2 linked regions of the Zobellia nedashkovskayae genome follow. The protein of the gene in region 1 binds, or shares a complex with, the protein of each later gene. Links are inferred from orthologs where the notes say so. Each region holds a gene or a part of one and is shown on either strand. Other genes may lie near its edges.

The links.
Region 2: the proteins of tsaD (region 1) and tsaE are in contact, whole or in part, in a crystal structure (PDB 6N9A), measured with the Thermotoga maritima proteins. The link is inferred for Zobellia nedashkovskayae from one-to-one orthologs. Residues at the interface, in WP_004082750.1 of Thermotoga maritima: Cys10, Asp11, Arg49, His50, Leu82, Gly84, Gly135, Gly136, Glu154, Thr155, Leu156, Asp157, Asp158, Ser159, Glu162, Asp165, Lys166, Arg169, Leu170, Tyr175, Lys213, Thr214, Leu217, Tyr218, Gln221, Arg222, Asn324; in WP_004082108.1 of Thermotoga maritima: Leu37, Gly38, Lys46, Lys57, Val59, Lys60, Ser61, Thr63, Phe64, Thr65, Leu66, Met67, Val69, Pro71, Tyr82, Arg83, Leu84, Asp86, Asp88, Phe89, Asp93, Ile128, Asp130, Glu131, Arg134.

Annotation. Positions count from the first base shown.
Region 1 is NZ_JADDXR010000002.1:3,354,273-3,365,729, reverse strand. Bases 2,391-5,311 are described here. They hold tsaD (tRNA (adenosine(37)-N6)-threonylcarbamoyltransferase complex transferase subunit TsaD), read left to right. Parts: upstream 2,391-3,295; coding sequence 3,296-4,327; downstream 4,328-5,311. Other genes in these bases: IWB64_RS13815 (DUF1223 domain-containing protein), read right to left, coding at 5,121-5,311; IWB64_RS13820 (16S rRNA (uracil(1498)-N(3))-methyltransferase), read left to right, coding at 4,401-5,108; IWB64_RS13830 (translocation/assembly module TamB domain-containing protein), read right to left, coding at 2,391-3,214. Also shown: more of IWB64_RS13830, read right to left, coding at 1-2,390; more of IWB64_RS13815, read right to left, coding at 5,312-5,846; IWB64_RS13810 (DUF4159 domain-containing protein), read left to right, coding at 5,942-6,589; IWB64_RS13805 (AI-2E family transporter), read left to right, coding at 6,615-7,715; IWB64_RS13800 (THUMP-like domain-containing protein), read left to right, coding at 7,789-8,901; IWB64_RS13795 (SusC/RagA family TonB-linked outer membrane protein), read left to right, coding at 9,233-11,457.
Region 2 is NZ_JADDXR010000002.1:3,680,672-3,691,999, reverse strand. Bases 7,291-10,082 are described here. They hold tsaE (tRNA (adenosine(37)-N6)-threonylcarbamoyltransferase complex ATPase subunit type 1 TsaE), read left to right. Parts: upstream 7,291-8,377; coding sequence 8,378-8,788; downstream 8,789-10,082. Other genes in these bases: IWB64_RS14980 (alanine dehydrogenase), read left to right, coding at 9,987-10,082; IWB64_RS14985 (hypothetical protein), read left to right, coding at 9,204-9,878; IWB64_RS14990 (peptidase m28), read left to right, coding at 8,980-9,126; porX (T9SS response regulator signal transducer PorX), read left to right, coding at 7,291-8,364. In the rest of the region: sucD (succinate--CoA ligase subunit alpha), read right to left, coding at 1-504; IWB64_RS15030 (UDP-3-O-(3-hydroxymyristoyl)glucosamine N-acyltransferase), read right to left, coding at 575-1,507; efp (elongation factor P), read right to left, coding at 1,573-2,139; lpxA (acyl-ACP--UDP-N-acetylglucosamine O-acyltransferase), read right to left, coding at 2,222-3,007; IWB64_RS15015 (bifunctional UDP-3-O-[3-hydroxymyristoyl] N-acetylglucosamine deacetylase/3-hydroxyacyl-ACP dehydratase), read right to left, coding at 3,009-4,394; lpxD (UDP-3-O-(3-hydroxymyristoyl)glucosamine N-acyltransferase), read right to left, coding at 4,375-5,424; IWB64_RS15005 (HD domain-containing protein), read right to left, coding at 5,448-6,677; more of porX, read left to right, coding at 6,823-7,290; more of IWB64_RS14980, read left to right, coding at 10,083-11,186. UniProt on the Escherichia coli protein: Required for the formation of a threonylcarbamoyl group on adenosine at position 37 (t(6)A37) in tRNAs that read codons beginning with adenine.

The sequences.
Region 1 (11,457 bases):
TGTTTAATGCTTTTGTGGGTCCAAAAATCCTACCTTTTCCGTCTAAATAACCCGTTCCATAATAAAGAACCTCTTCTTCAAAAGCCGTATTTAAGATTAGAAAACCATTATCTTTTGTATCAACATTCAAATCAAGAAGCCAGTTACGAAAGAAAGAATGGCTAATGGTGCCATCTAAAGTAGCTTTTGTATTCTTGGTTACATCTGTAACTTTAATCTGATCAAAATCAAAGGTTTGTTTACTAAGGTTTACCCTAGAATTGGCTGCGAAATTATAATCTACATTCAAGTAAGGCACACCTAGTCCGGCTTTATCCAAAGTTAAAACACCGCTGAAATCTGGGTTATCTACTGGACCTTGAATACGCGCGTTACCACTAACAAAACCACGTATATTACTTAAAATATTCTCGCCTAAAGGTGCAAACGGCTCTAAATCAAACTTATCTAAACTGACCAAAAGGTCAGCCTTAGGCATCTCTTCTTTATTATTTATGTTCCCAACAACACTTAGTTTCTCAATGCCCTTGTCAGTTATTTGGGAATTTACCGCAAATTCTGTCAAATCCTTATTACCGACAATACCCACCGTTAAGTCTCCTAAACGCATGTCATTAATAGAGAAGTCTTCTACCGCAAGATTAGAAGACGGCAAATAAATATTGTCTTTCTGCAGAATATTGAGCGTACCGTTTACCTCACCCTGTAATCTAAGGCTATCTATTGCAGGTGTTATTTTATTTAGTGAAACAATCTTAAACTCAAGTTGTAAATCTTTATAGGTGGAATCCGCCAATTGCCCTTTTAACCTTATCTGCTCCTGAGCACTATTGTTCATTACTATCTCCCGAATATCAATGCTATCTAGTGTGCGGTTAATGACTACTTTGTTTTTGTTATCTCCATCTTTATTGAGAACCCATTTATTCCCTTTAAAGTTTATATCGGATGTTTTAAGGCCTATTACCGACTTGTTGTCTTTATTAAAAGTATGATAGAAGTTTAGATTGTAACTATCATTTAAATCACTACCTCCTTTAAATTCCGTTCTAAAAAACAAGGTGTCTTTTAGGGTAGTGTTTATGAGGTTAAAATCCTTTACATCGTAATAATTTGTAGAAAGATCACTAACCGAAATATACGTATTGAATAATGGGTTTTTATTATCTATTTTAACATCAATATTATCCGCTTCATTTCCAAAAGCGACTATACTAGGTGATTTGAAGTTGAGTTTAAAATCGCCCTCATCAGCTACTATGTTCCCTTTTATAAAAGTATTTGGGTCAAATTTTACCTCAGGAAAAAAGACGTCTACAATCTTATTATAAATCTTGAAATTGAAAGCAAGAGTCTGACCTCCTGAAATATTAAAAGGTCTATAGTTGGTATAAATACTACCCAAAGAGTTCTGAACCAATCTTCCGAGTTCCGCAACCCTAAACCGGCCTTTCATATACCCAGTAATAATGTCCGGAGAGTTGATATCTATAACTCTAACCCCATCATCCTCAAAGGTAGAGGACACTTTAAAATCTTCGAAATAATAGGTGTCATTTTTATTCTCAAAGATGGTCTTTGTAAACTTGATATCACCCACAAGATTATCTAATGTGTTTCCGGTAACATCCATATTTACATTTCCTTTAAAAATAGAAATGCTGTCTTTAATGAAATTTAACTTGTTTAAATCTGCATAGTCTACCGAAGCAATAAAATTAAAATCGTTCCGGTCCTCTCCAAAATCTGCAAGTCCTTTAAAACTAAACTTGATATTTTCATCATTGCTTAACAGCGTACCATCAAACAATTGTTCTTTTAAAATTCCCGAAACCTTGAGGTCGTTATACTCGTAATTATTAAATTCTATGGAGTAGACCTCTCCTATAACCTCCGTATTCAAAGTCTCCTGAACAAATCCTTTTCCTTCTACATTAAAATCTAAAGTAGTCTTACCCAACCTCTTATTTTCAGCAAAATCACCAAGATCAAAGTCAATTAGAGATACAAAACCTTTATAGTTGGCATTATCTATATTATTGATATCGGAGAGCGCCAAATCTGCATAACTACTACCAATTGCGGTGTTCAGGTTTACTTTCGCATCTATAGAGTTTTCAGTAACAACCGTATTCCCACGTATAGTAAATTGCCCTAATTTTTGAAATGAAGAAGGTAGGGATTTACCTAAAATATTAGGCATTAACGCACGTAACTCATAATAACTAGAGGTTACGTTTTTCATATCGGCATGCATAACGAACGGTTGCTTACGAACAAAAAGGTTTTTAAAATTGAAGTCTCCTCTTATTCCCGTGTTATCCGACTGCAGAAAAAGCTCATCGGCATTCAAATCATTTAAAACACCACTTATTTTAGAAGAAAAATTAACCGTCTTTCCTTTACCAAATTGGTCATAAAGCAAGTTAATTTCATCAAAAGCAACCTCTGACTCTACAAACTCTGCTTCTAAATTTACTTTGTTCAAAAAGTCTGCAAAGTCTTTTCGTTCATAATCAAAAACCAAATCTCCTTTTAGCCTAGAACCTTCGGTCTTGATGCGCAACGAGTCAAAACGCATCTGTTGCTTGGTATACTTAAAGTCCGTAGACATTTCTTTTACATTGATACCTCGCTGACTATTAAAAGCCATGGAGTTTATCTTGGCCGATACTTGCGGGCCCAAAATCTGAAAATCCGTAGCGCCAATATTGAGTTCTTCAAAATCCAGCAAAAGTTCATTTTCAAAATTTTCATCGATCAGACGGAAATTACTATTGGAAATTTGAACATCTGAAGACGAGAAAAAGAAAGGATCTGTACCGGGCTTCCGGGGTTGCCCATCATTGAACTTGTCTATGAAGACCTCTAAATTAGTATTCCTGTTGTCTAAATAGGTTTTTAGTTTAAAATCTAATTCATCAATCTTAATATCACCAAACTCCAGCTTGCCTTTACTTAAATTCCGAACACTTAGAATAGAAGTGGTAAGCTTGTTTACGTAAAAAATGGTATCTTTTTGATAATCTTCAATATAAATACCTTCAAGATTAGTATCCCAAGTAATTAAGGAAATACGAAGTTTATCTATGTTAATATTCGTACCAAAATCTTTATTTATGGTATCCGTAGCGTACTTAGCAAAACTTGTCTGAACGAATGGCAACGAAAGGATGACCGTACCTAAAATACAGATCAGCACGAGTACCATCATGGTTCTAATCAGTATTTTTCTAAGTTTTTTGATAGGTCTTTATGTTTTACCTTTGCGATGTCAATTTTTATTCCAAACTCGGTGAAAAACGAAACTATTTATATTCTTGCTATAGAATCTTCTTGCGACGACACTTCTGCTGCTGTATTAAGCAATAAAAAAGTGCTCAGTAATGTAACGGCCACTCAAAAAATTCACGAGGAATATGGGGGTGTTGTACCTGAACTTGCCTCACGAGCTCACCAACAAAACATTGTTCCTGTAGTACACCAAGCTTTGGATAAAGCAAATATCGACAAAAAACTAGTATCTGCCATAGCTTTTACGCGCGGTCCTGGATTGATGGGTTCACTTCTTGTTGGAACCTCGTTTGCGAAGTCCCTTTCACTGGGTCTTAACATACCTCTAATTGAGGTTAATCATATGCAGGCACACATCTTGGCCCATTTTATTGAAGGGCAACCAGATGGTGCTCCGGAGTTTCCATTTTTAGGAATGACCATTAGCGGTGGCCACACGCAAATTGTATTGGTCAAAGACTATTTTGACATGGAGATATTAGGCGAAACCTTAGATGATGCTGTAGGTGAAGCATACGATAAAAGCGCCAAGATTTTAGGACTACCCTACCCTGGTGGCCCATTAGTAGACAAATATGCTCAAGAAGGAAACCCAAAAGCTTTTCTTTTCCCTAAACCAAAGGTTGATGGACTAAATTTTAGCTTCAGTGGCTTAAAAACCAGTATCTTATACTTTGTGCAAAGGGAAACTGCAAGAAACCCGGATTTTGTTCAAGAAAATCTAAAAGATATCTGCGCATCCATCCAAAAAACAATTATCAATATTTTGATGGATAAACTTAAAAAAGCAGTTGAACAGACCGGAATTACACAAATAGCTATTGGCGGTGGCGTAAGTGCCAATTCAGGTATCAGAAATGCACTTAAAATGGCCGAAAAAAATAGAGGATGGAAAACTTTTATTCCAAAATTTGAATACTGCACGGATAATGCGGCTATGATCGGTATTGTAGGCTACCTCAAATACCAACAAAACCAGTTTTCAAAACAAGACATTTCCGCTAAACCACGTTACGTTCTATCCTCTAAATAAATCTGTTCTGAAATTTAAATAGCTTATTCTTTTGTAAATTTCTACCGTTCAAAATTGTTTATACCTTTGCACTATGCAACTATTTTACAATCCGGAATTAGACAAGAGCGTTTCCCAATTTACCTTTTCCCAAGAAGAAAGCAGGCATATTGTAAAAGTGCTGCGTAAAAAGGAAGGTGATGTACTCCATATTACAAACGGAAAAGGCTATATTTTTGAATCAGAAATCTTATTGGCAGACCAGAAGAGATGCAAGGCCCAGATTGTTTCCACCAAAAAAAGACACGCAAAAGCCCATTGGTTACATATTGTGGTTGCTCCCACAAAAAACAATGACCGATTTGAATGGTTCCTAGAAAAAGCCACGGAAATAGGCGTTAGCGAGATTACCCCTATATACTGCGATAGATCAGAACGAAAAATCATTAAGAAGGAACGATTGGAAAAGGTCATTCAATCTGCCATGAAACAGAGTTTGCGCACCTATTTACCCAAGCTTAATGACGCCATTTCCTTCAAGGATTTCATGGAACAGGAACAAAACGGACTCTTATTTATTGCACATTGTGAAGAAGAAGAGAAAGTAGATTTAAAAAGAAGAGTAGCACCTGACAAAGACATTACCATATTGATTGGCCCAGAAGGCGATTTTTCACAAAATGAAATCAGTAGCGCTTACGAGAAAGGCTTTCTGCCCGTTTCCCTGGGAGAGTACCGGCTACGTACCGAAACGGCTGCAATAGTTGCTTGTACCACCGTGAATATGATCAATAACGGATAGTCCCGTAAGAAGCTACCTAAGTAGTTCTGTTTTAGTGGCCGCTGTAATATCATAGCCTTGGGTTTCCATCAAAATAATAAGATTCAGCTTTTCATCCTTTTCAACCGCATTTGGTATGTTAATAAAAGCCTCCCCTTCCAAATCTTCTATTGCAATTCTCTTTTCCGCAACCACAATATTGCTATTTTTTAATATTCTATTTCTGTTTTCACCCCGCTTCACCTTTGTGGTTCGCTCATCCAAAACCAATATAGCTCTAAGACTTTTGTTGGCCGCAACACCTTGAAGTTTATAATTGAAGTAAACAGATTCCTTTTTAACTCTTACTTTACCCAATTCTATTTTATTCACTGCCTCAATCGCCCCGTATTTTGCTATCGCGGCATTCATTTTAGCAGAACTAGACCCTACAAAATGAGTTTTACCATTTACTACTACCTGAGGTGTATAATTACTTCTATTTTTAAATTTGATGTTATACTTACGCTGTTTATCTGCATACTCAGACTTGCTAAATGGGTCTTGCCAACCAATATAATTCCAATAATCTACATGATAAGACAAGGCGTAAACTGAACTTTGGTAATCTTCTTTTATCTGCTGCAACAATGCATCAGCCGGCGGACAACTAGAACAACCTTGCGAGGTAAAAAGCTCTAAAACCACAATAGCCTCATTATTCTCCGTAGGCTCAGATAATTTTTCTCTTTTCAACTTAAAATCAACTTTGAAAGCCATAGTTATACCACCAATTAAAACAATACAAATAAGAGCAATTCTTTTCCCCACCATAATTCATACATTTGAGATATTATTATTTAGTTCGCTCAAAGATGAAACAACTTACGTATTGCTTGGCAATTTTAACCCTTGTTACAGTACAACTACAGGGGCAGGAAGTAGCCATTTTAAAATATAACGGCGGTGGAGATTGGTACGCCAACCCTACTGCTTTGCCTAATCTCATTGCGTTTTGTAACGAAAATGCAGGTACCGAAATAAATAAAAAGCCCCAAACCGTAGAAGTAGGGAGTAGTACTATTTTTCAATATCCTTTTCTACATATGACCGGTCATGGCAACGTAGTTTTTTCTGCCGAGGAAGCAGAAAACTTAAGAACTTACCTCTTTTCTGGTGGTTTTTTACATATTGATGATAACTACGGCATGGCCCCATACTTAAAGAAAACATTAGAAAAGGCTTTCCCAAATAGCACTTTAGAAGAACTAGGTAACGACCACCCTATTTTTAAAGAAGTTTTCAAATTCCCAGAAGGTTTACCCAAAATTCACGAACATGACGGTAAACGCCCTCAAGCCTTAGGGCTTTTTTACGAAAATAGGCTTGTTCTGTTATTCACTACGGAAAGCGACCTAGGCGATGGCTGGGAAGACCCATCAGTACACAACGACCCTAAAGAAATAAGAACCAAGGCGCTGCAAATGGGCGCCAATATAATGGTGTATGCCTTTAAAAACTAACCTAAAGCCAAAAACGAAGTTAATAATGAACGCAAAAACGATTAGTCAAGGAATATTACGCTCAGTAGGAATTATACTTGGTGTGGCTCTCTTGCTTTATTTTCTATGGATGATTCAGTCCGTTATAGCCTATCTAGCAATAGCAGCGGTAACCGCCCTAATAGGTAGACCTATTGTCTTTTTTCTAAGACGTAAATTAAAACTTCCAAATACCTTGGCGGTTATAATTACCATGGTTCTAATGGTTAGTGTTTTAGCCGGAATTATTGCGCTATTTGTGCCATTATTAACTGAACAAGGTAAAAATCTTTCTTTGCTAGATATTGACCAACTCAAACTAAACTTAGATTCGCTACATGAGCAAATTGTAAATTTTATAGGAACTGCACCTAATGTAGTTGATGACATCATAGAGGAAACCGATTTTGAAAAGACCATAGTAGATAGTTTAAATATAGGGTTTATACCTAACTTCCTTAATTCCTTTTTAGATGTTCTCAGCACAGCTAGTATTGGTTTGTTCTCCGTATTGTTCATCTCTTTTTTCTTTTTAAAGGATAGTAATCTTTTACAAACTGGAATCTTGGCTTTTGTAAATAATGGTAACGAGAAAAAAACTGTACATTCCATAGATAAAATCAACAATTTACTTTCCAGATATTTTGTTGGACTACTACTTCAAATCTTTATTCTATTTGTAATTTACACCATAACACTGTTCATTGTTGGCATTGAAAATGCTATTGTAATTGCCTTCTTATGCGCATTGTTTAACATCATTCCATACATAGGTCCGATCATTGGTGCGGTGATTATGGTTATACTCACAATGACCAGTAATTTAGGAATGGATTTTAGCACCGTAATTCTGCCTAAAGCAGGGTATGTTTTGATAGGGTTAGCGGTAGGTCAATTAATCGATAATTTCTTTTCTCAACCTCTTATTTTTTCGAACAGCGTCAAGTCTCATCCGTTAGAAATTTTTCTAATTATAATCATTGCTGGTTTACTTTTTGGAGTAGTAGGAATGGTGGTTGCCGTACCCGGATATACAGCAATGAAGGTGATTTTAAAGGAGTTTTTATCAGAAAATAAACTAGTTAAATCACTTACAAAAAGTTTATAGTTTTAGTTTGAATAAAAATATACTACATACTGGTGTACAAGATTTTATACTAAAAAATTTGAATACTGACATCATGTCAGTATTACTAAAAAAACCTATTTTTGATAAAATTTCCAATCGCGAACTCGCCGAGCAACTCGAGGCTCGTAAAAAGTGCGAAAAAAAACTACCTACATGGTTTGCCACAGCAAATATTTACTACCCCAACAAACTAAATATTGAGCAAACCTCTTCTGAAACTTCGGCAAAATATAAGGCCGGATTAGTAAGCGGAAAATCACTTGTGGACGTCACCGGAGGACTAGGTGTGGACAGCTACTTTTTTAGCCAGAAAATAGACCAAATTCACCACTGTGAATTAGACCAGAATCTATCTGAAATTGCCGCTCATAATTTTAAAATTCTTGGTATTGACAACGTGAAGACCCATGCACAAAATGGATTGGATTTTATCAAAAATTCTAAAAAAACTTTTGACTGGATTTATATTGATCCATCAAGAAGGGATGACACGAAAAAACGCGTTTTTTTATTGTCCGATTGTCTACCCAATGTGGTCCAAAATTTAGATTTGTTATTTTCAAAATCAAAAAATATACTGATAAAAACAGCACCACTTTTAGATATTTCTGCCGGAATAAGTGAGTTGGATTTTATTAAAGAAATACATATTGTCGCCATAAATAATGATGTAAAAGAATTGCTCTGGGTGTTACAAAAAGATTACCAAGGAAGCATCTCTATAAAAACAATAAACAAAACCGCAGAACAAGATCAAATCTTCGATTTTAAGTTACAATCCGAAAAAGAGGCCATTTCTGAGTTTTCGGAACCACTCACCTATCTCTATGAGCCTAATGCAGCCGTTTTGAAATCAGGTGCATTTAAAATTACAGGCCAAAATCTCCAATTAAAAAAATTACACATAAATACCCATTTATATACTTCCGACATTCTAATAGATTTTCCTGGCCGCAGGTTTAAAATAGAAAGCATATTTCCGTATAATAAAGCCACTTTCAAAAAATCAGGGATTAAGTATGCAAATGTAACTACACGTAACTTTTCAGAAAGCGTAGCAACCATTAGAAAGAAGATGAAAATTAAGGATGGTGGGCAGATTTACCTTTTTTTCACAAAAAACCTCGTCGAAAACGTTATAGTTTTGCGTTGTTTTAAGGTATAAATGACACTTAACCGGTGATTTTTGTTTGATTTCTTTATTAAAAATTTTTAAATTTCATAAAAATTTTAACCTGAAAAAGACTACATAAGTAATTATGGTTACAGCACTAAACAATGATAACCATCAGAATATCAACGTTAATGAAAACTTAAAGTTGAGAAAATGCGCTAATTCAGAGAGTATTGAAGCTTTCTACCTATTAATATGATATTAAAAAAAATAACTAACTCTTTTTTCCATAATGATATTATTGTTACTTTTATTTTTTGATTTCCTTAACAGTTTACCGGGAATTAGAAGAATTAATAAACTAACAAACAACACTCACACTATGAACCAAAGACGCGATTACAAATCGTTAAGGTCCAAGAGTAAAATCTCTACTCTCGGAATTGGGCTTTTTTCAATGATGATTTGCGCTGGGCCACAAACGGCTTTTGCAAATTCAAGTTCACCCCTTAAGATTGAGGTCAAAGACATTTTTCAAACAACAATTACAGGAACGGTATTGGACTCAGGAGGTCTCCCGTTACCTGGAGCGAACGTTATCCTTAAAGGGACTACAACTGGTACTCAAACTGATTTTGATGGTAATTACACCATCAATGCAGATGAAGGTGCTATTTTAGTTTTTAGCTATGTAGGTTTTAAAAACCAAGAAATCACATTTAATGGGCAAGAAACCATTGATGTTACTTTAGAAGAAGACGCAGCAGCACTTGAAGAAGTTGTTGTAACAGGATATTCCACACAAACCAGAGGAGACCTTACAGGTTCCGTAGGTAGTGTAGATATATCAGAAGCAACCAAAGCTCCTATCGTAAACGCGGCAGAAGCGTTACAAGGAAGAGTTTCTGGTGTTACTATTACTAACAATGGCTCACCTGGTTCGTCTCCTACAGTAAGAATAAGAGGGTATGGTACTGGTAACAGTAACGATCCACTTTATATTATTGATGGGGTACAAACAGATGATGCCAGTATCTTAAACTCTATAAACCCTGCAGATATTTCGCAGATGAACGTGCTTAAAGATGGTGCAGCGGCTATTTATGGAGCAAGGGCATCCAACGGTGTTGTAATTATCACAACTAGAAGCGGTGGCTACAATATGGATACAGCAAAGGTTTCAGTTGATTCCTATACTGGTTTCTCTATAGCTAGAAATCTGCCAGAATTACTGGATACAGAACAACATGGAGACATGATTTGGCAAAGTATCAGAAATGATGGAGGTATACCTTCTCACGCACAATATGGTAATGGAGCAAGCCCAGTAACACCAGCTACTTTACAAAGGACTCCGGATGGAATTTCCGCAACAGTAGCACCTAATGGTGGAACAGATTGGCTAGACGAGATTTACAGAACGGCCATTACTCAAAATGCTTCAATAACTCTTGAAAACGGTAATGAGAAGTCTAAATTTCTTTTTTCAGCAAGTTATTTAAATCGTCAAGGTATTCAAATTGCTACTGGTTTTAAAAGAGGTTCTACTAGATTGAATTCTGAATTCAAAATTGGAGACCGAATTAAAATAGGACAACATGCCAACATATCTTTTGACAGAAAAAGTGGCGGACAGTCTTGGAATAATTTCGCAACAAGAATGTCTCCATTAGTTCCTGTTTACGATGATGCAGGTGCTTATGCGGGTAACTACAGTAATGATACTGGTCTTTCAAATCCTAACAACCCAGTTGCGGAAGCTAACAGACAAGCGGACAATTTTGAAAAATCATTGAGGGTTTTTGGTGATATTTATGCCACTCTTGATATTGTAGACGGTTTACAATTTAAAACTTCTATTGGTGGATCTATAAAAGCCTACAATGATAGACGTTTTAGGGCTTTAATTCCAGAATCATCCGAACCTATTTCTACTAATACACTTACTGAGCAAGATTATGACAATTACGAATGGGTATGGAATAACACTTTAAGTTATAACAAATCTTTTGGAGAGCACAGTATTAATGCCTTAGTAGGTATTGAAGCACTAAATGTTAAAAATAAAGGTAAAGAGATTTCAAGAACTGATTTCTTTTTTGAAACTCCTGAGTACTATTTATTAGAAAATGGTGGTGGTGCCGCTAACGTAGCATACGCTTATGATAATGCTTCATCTTTGTTTTCTGTTTTTGGAACAGCAAACTACAGTTACGGAGGTAAGTATTTATTAACAGCTACCGTTCGTCAAGATAAATCTTCTAGATTCTTAGGAGACAATCAAAGCGATATCTTCCCTTCTTTTAGTGCTGGTTGGGTCGTTAGTAATGAAGCGTTCTGGCCTGATGATGCCATGGTAAGTAGATTAAAGTTTAAAGGTTCTTGGGGACAATTGGGTAACCAAACTCTTCCTGTAAATAACCCTACGTATAATATCTCTATTTTAAGTGAGCAATATGCAAATTATGGATTTAATGGTAGTGGAGGTGTATCTCAAGGAGCTATTCTAGAATCCGCAGGTAATCCAGATTTAAAATGGGAAACCAGTGAAACTACAAACTTTGGTATCGAACTTGGTTTCTTTGACAACAAATTAAATCTTGAGGC
Region 2 (11,328 bases), 320 kb from region 1 along the record:
TTGACGAACTACTTGATCAGCAGCTTCATATGTTAAAGTACCAGACTTAGATACAATACCAACATTTCCTTTTTTAAACACAAAACCAGGCATGATACCTACTTTAGCCTCTCCTGGAGTAATTACACCAGGACAGTTAGGACCTACCAAACGGCAATCCATATGTTTAATATAATTGGCAGCCTTTACCATATCGGCAACAGGAATACCCTCCGTAATAGTAATAATTACTTTAATACCCGCGCTAGCGGCTTCCATAATTGCATCAGCAGCAAAAGCAGGTGGCACGAAAATGATAGTCGTATCAGCTCCTACTTTTTCTACAGCTTCTTCAACTGTGTTAAAAACAGGTCTTCCCAAATGCTCTTGTCCACCTTTACCCGGTGTTACACCACCAACTACGTTGGTTCCGTATTCGATCATTTGCTCTGCGTGAAAAGTACCTTCACTACCTGTAAACCCCTGAACTATTATCTTGGAATCTTTATTGACTAAAACGCTCATATACTCTCTAGTTTATTTTAATGTGACAAAAATATAGGTTTACAAATGAAATCTGAACTCAGACAGCATTTTATTCTTCTAATTTTTTAAGAATGAATGGAATTTTCTTCACATAAGCCAATTGTTTTAGCTTTTCACGTGATTCTTCAATAGGTGTTCCGAAATAACTTTTACCGCCTGCAACGGATTTAGTTACTCCTGTTTGCCCCATAATTACCGCTTTCTTTCCTATTGTAATTCCACTATTGGTACCAACTTGGCCCCAAAGCGTAACTTCATCTTCTATTATGACACAACCTGCAATACCAGTTTGTGAAGCAATCAGACACTTTTCACCAATAACGGTGTCGTGCCCAACATGTACTTGATTATCTAACTTTGTTCCCTTTTTAATAGTTGTGTCGCCAGTTACCCCTTTATCAATAGTACAAAGGGCTCCAATTTCAACATTATCTTCAATGACCACTCTCCCACAAGAAATAAGTTTATCAAAACCGTCAGGTCTATTTTTATAGTAAAAAGCATCTCCGCCTAAAACTGAACCTGAATGAATAATTACATTATCACCAATGACGCAATTATCATAAAGACAGACATTTGCATGTATCAAACAGTTCTTGCCGATTTTAACATTGTTACCTATAAAAACATTAGGCTGAATAATGGTATCCTCTCCAATTTCCGCCGAAATGGCCACAGTATTGGTTGCCCTTTCAAAGGGTCTAAAGTGAACAGAAAGTTTATTGAAATCACGAAAAGGATCATCAGAAATTAAAAGCGCCTTCCCTTCTGGGCAATCAACTTTTTTATTGATAAGAACAATAGTAGCCTTTGAAGCTAACGCCTTGTCATAATACTTGGGATGATCTACAAAAACAATATCCCCGTTCTGAACCACATGAATTTCGTTCATGCCCAAAACCTGAAAATCATCAGCGCCAACATATTCGCAATCGATTAATGTAGCAATATTCTTAAGAGATTGAGCCTTCGGAAATTTCAATGGAACAGTATATTCGGTTATTATTTTTTGAGAAAATATTTTAGTGAGCTAATTAAGAAAAACGACTATTCCTTAACACGCTCCATATAAGTTCCTTTCTCTGTCTCTACTTTAATTTTATCACCCTCATTAATAAATAAAGGAACGTTTACCTCTGCTCCAGTTTCAACTTTCGCTGGCTTAGTCGCATTGGTTGCCGTGTTTCCTTTGACACCTGGCTCTGTATAAGTAACTTCTAAAACAACACTAGCAGGCATTTCCACAGACAATGGCATACTATCTTCAGTGTTGAAAAGAATTTTAACGATTTCTCCTTCTTTCAATAATCCCGGAGAATCCAATGAACTTTCCTGAAGGGTTATCTGATTATAATCATCTGTATTCATAAAATGAAAGGTCTCCCCTTCAGGATACAAAAATTGGTATGAACGCGTTTCAACACGCACATCCTCGATTTTATGACCTGCAGAAAATGTATTATCCAATACTTTTCCTGAAGAAACACTTTTTAATTTGGTACGTACAAAAGCTGGCCCTTTACCCGGTTTTACGTGCATAAACTCAATAATTTTGAAAATATCATTATTGTAGCGAATGCAAAGTCCTTTTCTAATATCTGATGTTGATGCCATTTCTTATATACTATTTAGTAAGTGATTTTTATGATGGACGCTATGTCTACTTCGGCAAAGCCTCCAGACTAAAAATTTATGATTAATTATTACTGAAATATCCTTTCATGATTCCGCGTTGGGAATCCCTGATAAATTGTAGAATCTCGTCCCGTTCAGGAGTAGCTTCCATTTCAGCTTCTATAATTTGTGTTGCTTGTGAATTATTGTAATGTTTTTGATAAAGAATACGATAGATATTCTGAATCTCACGAATCTTTTCTGATACAAAACCACGTCTACGTAAACCTACGGAATTAATACCCACGTACGAAAGTGGCTCACGAGCTGCTTTTACAAAAGGAGGAACATCTTTTCTAACTAAAGAACCACCAGTAACAAAAGCATGTTGGCCAATAGATACAAATTGATGCACAGCCACCAAGCCGGCAAGAATTACGTTATCTCCAATAGTAACATGTCCTGCAAGCGTAGAATTGTTTGAAAAAATACAATTATCACCAACAATACAGTCATGCGCTACATGACAATAAGCCATAATCAGGCAATTTTTACCAATTACAGTCTTATTCCTATCAGAAGTACCTTTGTGAATAGTAGCACACTCCCTAATGGTAGTGTTATTACCAATTATTACCGTGGTGTCTTCATTATTATATTTCAAATCTTGAGGCGGAGCGGAAATTACGGCACCTGGAAAAATATTACAATTTTTTCCAATACGAGCGCCTTCCATTATGGTTACATTAGAACCGATCCAAGTGCCATCACCTATCGTTACGTTGTTGTGAATTGTAGTAAACGGTTCTACCACAACATTCTTAGCAATTTTTGCGCCTGGGTGAATGTAGGCAAGGGGTTGATTCATTCTATTTCTTTTTAGCTATTTGCGCCATTAATTCTGCCTCACATACAAGCTTATTATTGGCATAAGCGTACGCTTGCATATGACAAATACCTCTTCTTATTGGCGTAATAAGGCTACAGTGAAATGTTAGTGTATCACCTGGAAGTACTTTTTGCTTGAACTTGACATTATCCATTTTCATGAAAAACGTCAAATAATTTTCTGGATCAGGAACAGTACTTAAAACTAAGATACCTCCTGTTTGAGCCATGGCTTCAACTTGCAAAACACCTGGCATAACTGGAGCCCCGGGAAAATGACCAATGAAGAAATTTTCATTCATTGTCACATTTTTCATCCCTACTACATGTGTATCGGATAATTCTAAAATACGGTCAATCAACAAAAACGGAGGCCTATGAGGAAGTACTTCCATAATTTGATGGATGTCCATCAAAGGCGGTTGATTTAAATCGTATTGTGGAATTTTATTCCTTTTCTCTAATTTTATAATATTAGACAGTTTCTTTGCAAACTGCGTATTTACAAAGTGACCTGGCTTATTGGCAATTATTTTACCTCTTATACGAGTACCCGCCAAAGCTACATCACCAATAACATCTAATAATTTATGTCTTGCAGCTTCATTAGGTTGATGTAAAGTAAGGTTGTCCAAAATACCATTGGCCTTAACCGAAAGCTTCTTCTTATCGAATGCGCTTTCTAGCTTTCGCATGGTTTCTTCTGAAATCTCTTTATCCACATAAACAATGGCATTATTTAGATCACCACCTTTTATAAGTCCACTATCAAGGAGCATTTCAAGTTCATGAAGAAAACTAAATGTACGTGCTTCGGAAATCTCACCTTTAAAATCGGATAACCGCTCTAATGTAGCATTTTGGGTTCCTAAAACCTTGGTTCCAAAATCTACCATAGTCGTTACCTGATAGGTATCTGATGGAATAACAGTTATTTCACTACCTGTTGCTTCATCCTTATAAGAAATAACATCTTTTACAATGTATTCTTCACGTTCGGCATCCTGTTCTACAACACCAACAGTTTCTAAGGCCTCTACAAAATATTTTGATGAGCCGTCCATGATCGGAGGTTCAGGAGCATCCAGTTCAACTAGGACGTTATCTATTTCAAGACCAACAAAAGCAGCCAAAACATGCTCTGAAGTCTGTATCTTAACCCCCCTTTTTTCCAAGTTGGTACCTCTCTGAGTATTGATCACGTATTTGGCATCAGCCTCAATAATCGGTTCTCCTTCTAAGTCTACTCTCTTGAACGCGTACCCGTGATTTTCAGGTGCGGGAACAAATTTCATGGTTACCTCGGCACCGGTATGGAGGCCAACGCCTTTTAAAATAACCTCTTTCTTAATGGTTCTCTGTTTCATTCTTGTAATGATCGCTGTATTTTTTTTCCAATTCGTCTATTCTATTCAAAATCTTTGGCAAGTTCTTGAAGTAAACGTACGACTTATTATAATCCCCATAGTTTAATGCAGGGGATCCTTGTAGTACTTCGTTGCTTTTAATGTTACGGCCAATACCGGATTGTGCCTGTATCTTTACGTTATCGCCAATCTTAATATGTCCTACTATACCTACTTGCCCACCAATCATACACCGTCTACCTATCTTGGTAGATCCTGCAATTCCCGTTTGGGCCGCTATTACAGTATGCTCGCCAATTTCAACATTATGCGCTATTTGAATGTGATTATCTAGCTTTACGCCTTTGTGTAAAATTGTAGAACCCAAAGTAGCTCTATCTATAGTAGTACCGGCACCTACGTCTACATTATCTTTTAAAATAACATTACCGGTTTGTGGTACTTTTTGATATTCACCGTTTTTATCCGGGCTAAAACCAAATCCGTCAGAACCAATAACTACGCCGCTATTGATAACGCAGTTATTTCCGATAACCGTTTCGGAATAAATTTTAGCACCCGCAAAAATCGTTACGTTATTGGCTATGGATACATTATCGCCAATATAAACATTGGGATAAATTTTTACATTATCTCCTATAGTAACATTATTACCTAAGTAAGAAAATGCCCCAAGATAAAAATCGGTGCCATATGTAGCCGTTTCCGATTTGAATACCGGCTCCTCAATACCTTTCTTATTGTTCTTTACTTCATTATAAAATTCCAGTATTTTTGCAAAAGCCTCGTAAGCATCCTCTACCTTAATAAGAATGGTCTTAAGCTCATGCTCAGGAACAAAATCTTTATTAACTATCGTAATAGACGCTTTTGTAGAATAAATATGAGAAGTATACTTAGGGTTCGCCAAAAAAGTCAGAGTACCTTCCTCGCCCTCTTCTATTTTGGCCAATTTATGAACGGTAACCTCGGAATTTCCTAGTAATTCACCTTCTAAAATACCTGCAATTTGACCTGCTGTAAATACCATGAGCACAAAAGTAAGAAAAATAGTTAAACAGAATCTTTGGGATAACAGATATAATATTTTGTCACCGTTTTTGACAGCGCTTTAAGATTTAACTGATCGGAAGCTTTTGCTACATCAATCAACTTTTTATTCTTTCTTAATATATTGATGTTCTGATGGTGACGGTCATATGCCTTATTCTCTATCTTTCCTTCAAAAACAAAATAAGTCGTTTCGTGATCAGACAGATTATGTTTTACTTTAACCCTGTCCATATGTTTTTGCAAAACAGCTTTGTCAATTGGGCTGTTCTTAAGTTTTACTTTTAAAAACTGCCTGTTTATAAGCATTTCACACAACGTTGACAATACAAAATCTGTATGGTCTTGCCATGATTTTATGGCCGCTAATACATCTACATCGTCCAATTTAGAGAAGATACTTAGCGTTTCTTTATTGAAATTCTTCTTTTCAATTCGGTGCTCCATAAAATACCGAAGCGCATTGCTACAAACAACAATTTGCCCTTCTTGCATAATCTCCTTGGCCCGCTTAAGTATACGTATCAACAGTTGTTCAGCAACAATTCCGGTTTTATGTAAATATACCTGCCAGTACATAAACCTTCTGGCCATCAAAAACTTTTCTACAGAGTAAATCCCCTTTTCCTCCACCACTAAATTACCATCAACAACATTAAGCATGGTAATTAATCGTTCTGAATTGATGTTTCCTTCGGCTACACCGGTATAAAAGCTATCTCGTTTTAAATAATCCAACCGGTCCATATCTAACTGACTAGATACTAACTGATTTAAAAATCGCTTTTCATATTCTCCTTTAAAAATTGAAATGGCCAGCGTTAATCTTCCGTTAAAGATTTCGTTTAGAGCCTCCATAAACTGCAACGAAATATGCTCATGATCAGTACTCTCTACAATACTATGCTCCATAGCATGTGAAAAAGGTCCGTGCCCAATATCATGTAAAAGAATAGCAACGTATAGCCCTTCTTTCTCTTCTTCACTGACCTCCACCCCTTTATATTCCAGCAACTGCAAGGCGTTCTGCATAAGATGCATAGACCCTAGAGCGTGATGAAAGCGCGTATGATGAGCACCTGGATATACCAAATAGGACAAGCCCATTTGAGATATTCTTCGTAGACGCTGAAAATACGGATGATTAATCAGGTCGAATATTAGTCCGTTCGGAATAGTAATAAATCCGTAAATTGGATCATTAAAAATTTTAAGTTTTCTTGAGTTTATCAAAATGAGGGTTGCTTTGCAATGTTCACAGTGGTAAAGTTAGGCAAAAGACAAAGTAATAGACTCGGTAAATGAATATTTTGATGACCATTCGGTTTTTTGAAGGTTATTTTTCACCGTTTTAAAATAGAAGCAATACGTATATTAAATGAATAAGATTTCCATATTATGGGTAGATGATGAAATTGATTTACTCAAACCACATATTATATTTTTACAAGGAAAAGGCTATGATGTTATCACCTGTCAAAGTGGACAAGAAGCATTAGAAGAGTTGCAGAAATCCAGAGTTGACATTATTTTTCTGGATGAGAACATGCCCGGAATATCAGGATTGGAAACTTTAGCTGAGATAAAAATATTAGATTCATCCATTCCTGTTGTAATGATTACCAAGAGCGAGGAAGAATTTATAATGGAAGAAGCTATTGGCTCCAAAATTGCCGATTACCTAATTAAGCCCGTAAACCCAAACCAGATTCTTCTATCCTTAAAAAAGAACCTTGACCATTCGCGTCTCGTTTCAGAAAAAACAACATCCAACTATCAGCAGGAGTTCAGGAAGATAGCCATGGATTTATCTATGGTGAATTCAGTTGAAGAATGGGTGGACCTTTACAAAAGGCTAATATATTGGGAGCTACGTCTAGAAGATATTGAAGACAATAGCATGTTCGAAATTCTAGAATCTCAAAAAGCCGAAGCAAATACCCATTTTGGCAAATTTGTGGAAAGAAACTACGAAAGCTGGTTTGACGGGGATGGCCCTGTTCTTTCGCATACCTTATTTAAGGACCTCGTAAAGCCTGAGCTAAAAGACGGACCTACCCTACTCTTGGTTATTGACAACCTTCGTTATGACCAGTGGTATGCTTTTGAAGATACCGTAAGTTCTTTTTACAAAAAGAACAAGGAAGAGTCTTATTTCAGCATTTTACCCACCGCTACGCAGTATGCCCGTAACGCTATTTTTTCTGGCCTTACTCCAATGGCCATGGAGAAAAAGTATCCAAAATGGTGGAAAAACGACACGGATGAAGGTGGCAAAAACCTTCATGAAGCCGATTTTCTAGGCGAACAAATAAAAAGATTAGGCCTAAACCTAAAATGGGAATATCATAAAATAAGCTCTTTAAAACAAGGTAAAAATCTGTTTCAGAACTTTAAATCGCAAAAAGATAACGACCTAACCGTACTCGTGTACAACTTTGTGGATATGATTTCACATTCAAAGACAGAGATGGAAGTCATTAAAGAATTGGCTAGTAATGATAAAGCTTATAGGTCTCTTACGCAGAGTTGGTTCAAAAACTCACCCTTGTTAGAAATTATTCAGCAAGCGCAACAAATGGGGATGAAGTTAATTATTACCACAGACCACGGAACCATTAATGTAAAACAACCCTCTAAGGTAATTGGCGATAAAGATACGAGCCTTAATCTGCGCTATAAAACAGGACGAAGTCTTACCTATGAAAACAAAGACGTTTTGGCAGCCAAAGACCCTGCCCAGATTCATTTGCCCCGTATAAACATGAGTAGTTCCTTTATATTTGCAAAAAACGACCTATTCTTTGCTTATCCCAACAACTACAATCACTACGTTAACTATTACCGGAACACCTACCAGCACGGCGGGGTTTCTTTGGAAGAGATGATTATACCATTCATAGTTCTATCACCAAAATAGTATTGCTCTAATTATGGATATTATATACACCGAAAATGAAATTAGTGAAATTGCCAAAAAGGTAATTGAAAATGCCAAAAGCAAGGTACTCCTATTTCACGCACCAATGGGTGCCGGCAAAACCACATTGATTAAAGCTATAGTAAAACACCTTGGCGTTGCAAATGCAGGAAACAGCCCCACTTTTGGTATTGTAAACGAATACGAAAGTAAAGAAGGGCAACTATTAGCTTACCATTTTGATTTCTACCGCATAAATGATGAAATGGAAGCATTGGACATGGGTTTTGAAGACTATTTAAATCAGGATGTATGGATTTTTATAGAATGGCCAGAAAAAATAAAATCTTTTCTACCAGAGAACAGCACTAATGTTTTCATTGAAGTAGTAGATATGCAAACCCGCCAAATTAAAATTTCTTAAAACACTTTTCACTAAGAGGTAAAAACATTGTTTGAAGTATAGGTTATTGTCCAAAACTTGTTAAATTAGTTAAAGTGTAAGGTTTCTCGGCTAAGTTGTTCTGTTTTAACGTTTAAAGACGTACATTTGAAGCTTTTTTTTCCTACTTTCGCTGAAATAACTAATTGATTTTTAATTTAAAACCCCTCAAAATGAAAAATTTAGTATTTGGTCTTTTAGCATGTGCAACTTTATTAGCCGTTTCTTGTGATTCAAGCAATACATCTGAAGATGATAGCTTATATGAAACTAATTCTATCGATAAGAAAACTGCCGAAATTGATGGCGGTAGACATTAATTAAGAATCTTATTTTTATTTGAAAAGCACTTTAATAAGGTGCTTTTTTTACGCAATATAATCTCATCTTTAGAGTTATGGTACTGATTATGGTTGATAAAAATCAAATACGGAAAAAATTAATTATAGAAGGTTTGATAGCTATTTTTTTAGCGATAACTCCTTTGATATTTTATTTTTACAAATACATCCCTTTAAAATCAGATGAAAATTGGACTGTTTTTTGGATTGAATTTACCAATAACGGCTATAAAGATGTATCTACTGCATTTTATTTTTATATTGGGAAATTTGTACCTCTAGCACTTTTGACTATATGGTTTACGACCTGTAAACAATGGTGGTATCATGCCTTATTAATTCCAATAGCCATGTACAGTTTTCAACTTTATAGTGTTCTCAGTGAGGATATTAAAAAAATTGATGAAAATGAAATATTATATTTATTAGGTGTCTGCATGGTAGTTATACCCGTTGTTTACTTCATAAGACTCAAACTTGTGGATAAATACGTGCACGGAATAGATTTAGAAGCCATGGAGGCAGAATTGACCGCTTTAAAGAAAAAGCAAGCATCACAGGCTATTGATAAAAAAGTAGATAAATTCATTGCTAAAGAAACCTCCAGAAATTCTTCAGGATACAAATCCTTATCAGATAAAATAGACACCAAGCTATCTACAGATAATATAGAATATACCTTTAAGCAATTTCAGCTTAGATGTAGCAACTGGCTTCGACCTAAATTCTAATTTACCTTACTTATTTTACGATATCGCAAAGTATGATATCATCCAAAATTCAACAAAATGTCGTATTTTTACTATTAATCGCGTATCGTACGATTAGAAGTAAAAACTATGAACCAACCATCTTCTCCTTTTAGCAAACACCAGTTGCTTCCACAAGAGGAAACCTTGGAAATTCTTCGTCAAAAGGGCGAACTATTTATTGGCATCCCCAAAGAGAACCAATATCAAGAACAACGTGTTTGCCTTACCCCAGATGCGGTAAATGCCATAACTGCTAACGGTCATCGTGTACTCATTGAATCCGGAGCCGGAGAAGGTGCCCATTATACAGATTTAGAATACACCAATGCGGGAGGAGAAATAACCCGAGATACAAAAAAAGTGTTTTCCTGTCCGCTACTTCTAAAAGTAGAGCCGCCAACACTTTCAGAACTTGAAATGATGAATCCGCAAACGGCCATTATTTCAGCTTTACAAATAAAAACACAGAGTAAGGCCTATTTTGAAAAGATGGCCAAGAAACGAATTACCGCCATTGCTTTTGAGTATATCCGTGATGAAGATGGTAAATACCCGGCTGTGCGCTCACTAAGTGAAATTGCAGGAATATCTTCCGTTCTTATCGCTTCCGAAATCATGGCTGCTACCAATGATGGTAACGGACTCATGTTCGGGAATATAAGCGGTGTTCCACCTGTTGAAGTGGTTATTATTGGAGCAGGTACGGTAGGAGAATTCGCTGCTCGCTCCGCCATTGGGCTTGGTGCAAATGTCAAAATTTTTGACAATTCAATTTCTAAATTACGTAGTATTCAATCCAATCTTAGGCAAACAGTATATACTTCTACTATTCAGCCTAAAAACCTTTTAAAATCTTTAAAACGTTGCGATGTAGCCATTGGTGCTACCCGCGGTAAAGACCGGTCACCCGTAGTAGTCACCAGCAGCATGGTAGAACACATGAAAAAAGGCGCCGTTATTATTGATGTGAGCATAGATATGGGCGGGTGTTTTGAAACAAGCACAGTAACTACACACAACAAACCCACCATTGAGAAATTTGGTGTAATACACTACGGTGTTCCTAACATCCCTTCTCGCTATCCAAAAACGGCAACGCTTTCTATCAGTAATATTTTCACCCCTTATTTACTTGAATTGGGCGAAAATGGCGGTCTAGAGAATTCACTGCGTTTTGATAAAGGTTTACGAAATGGACTCTATATGTATCATGGTATTTTAACCAACAAATCTGTAGGTGAATGGTTTGATTTACAGTACAGTGACATCAATTTCCTTATTTTTTAAAGGTTAATTTCAATATCAATTTACCTTCCCTACCATAAATAGGTGGTTTATTACTATTTTTGCCTCCGTTTTGAACAGGTTGCTTTGGCTATATCTAATACCTATAAAAACCGAAAATACAGAACACTAATTTCAGTTAAGA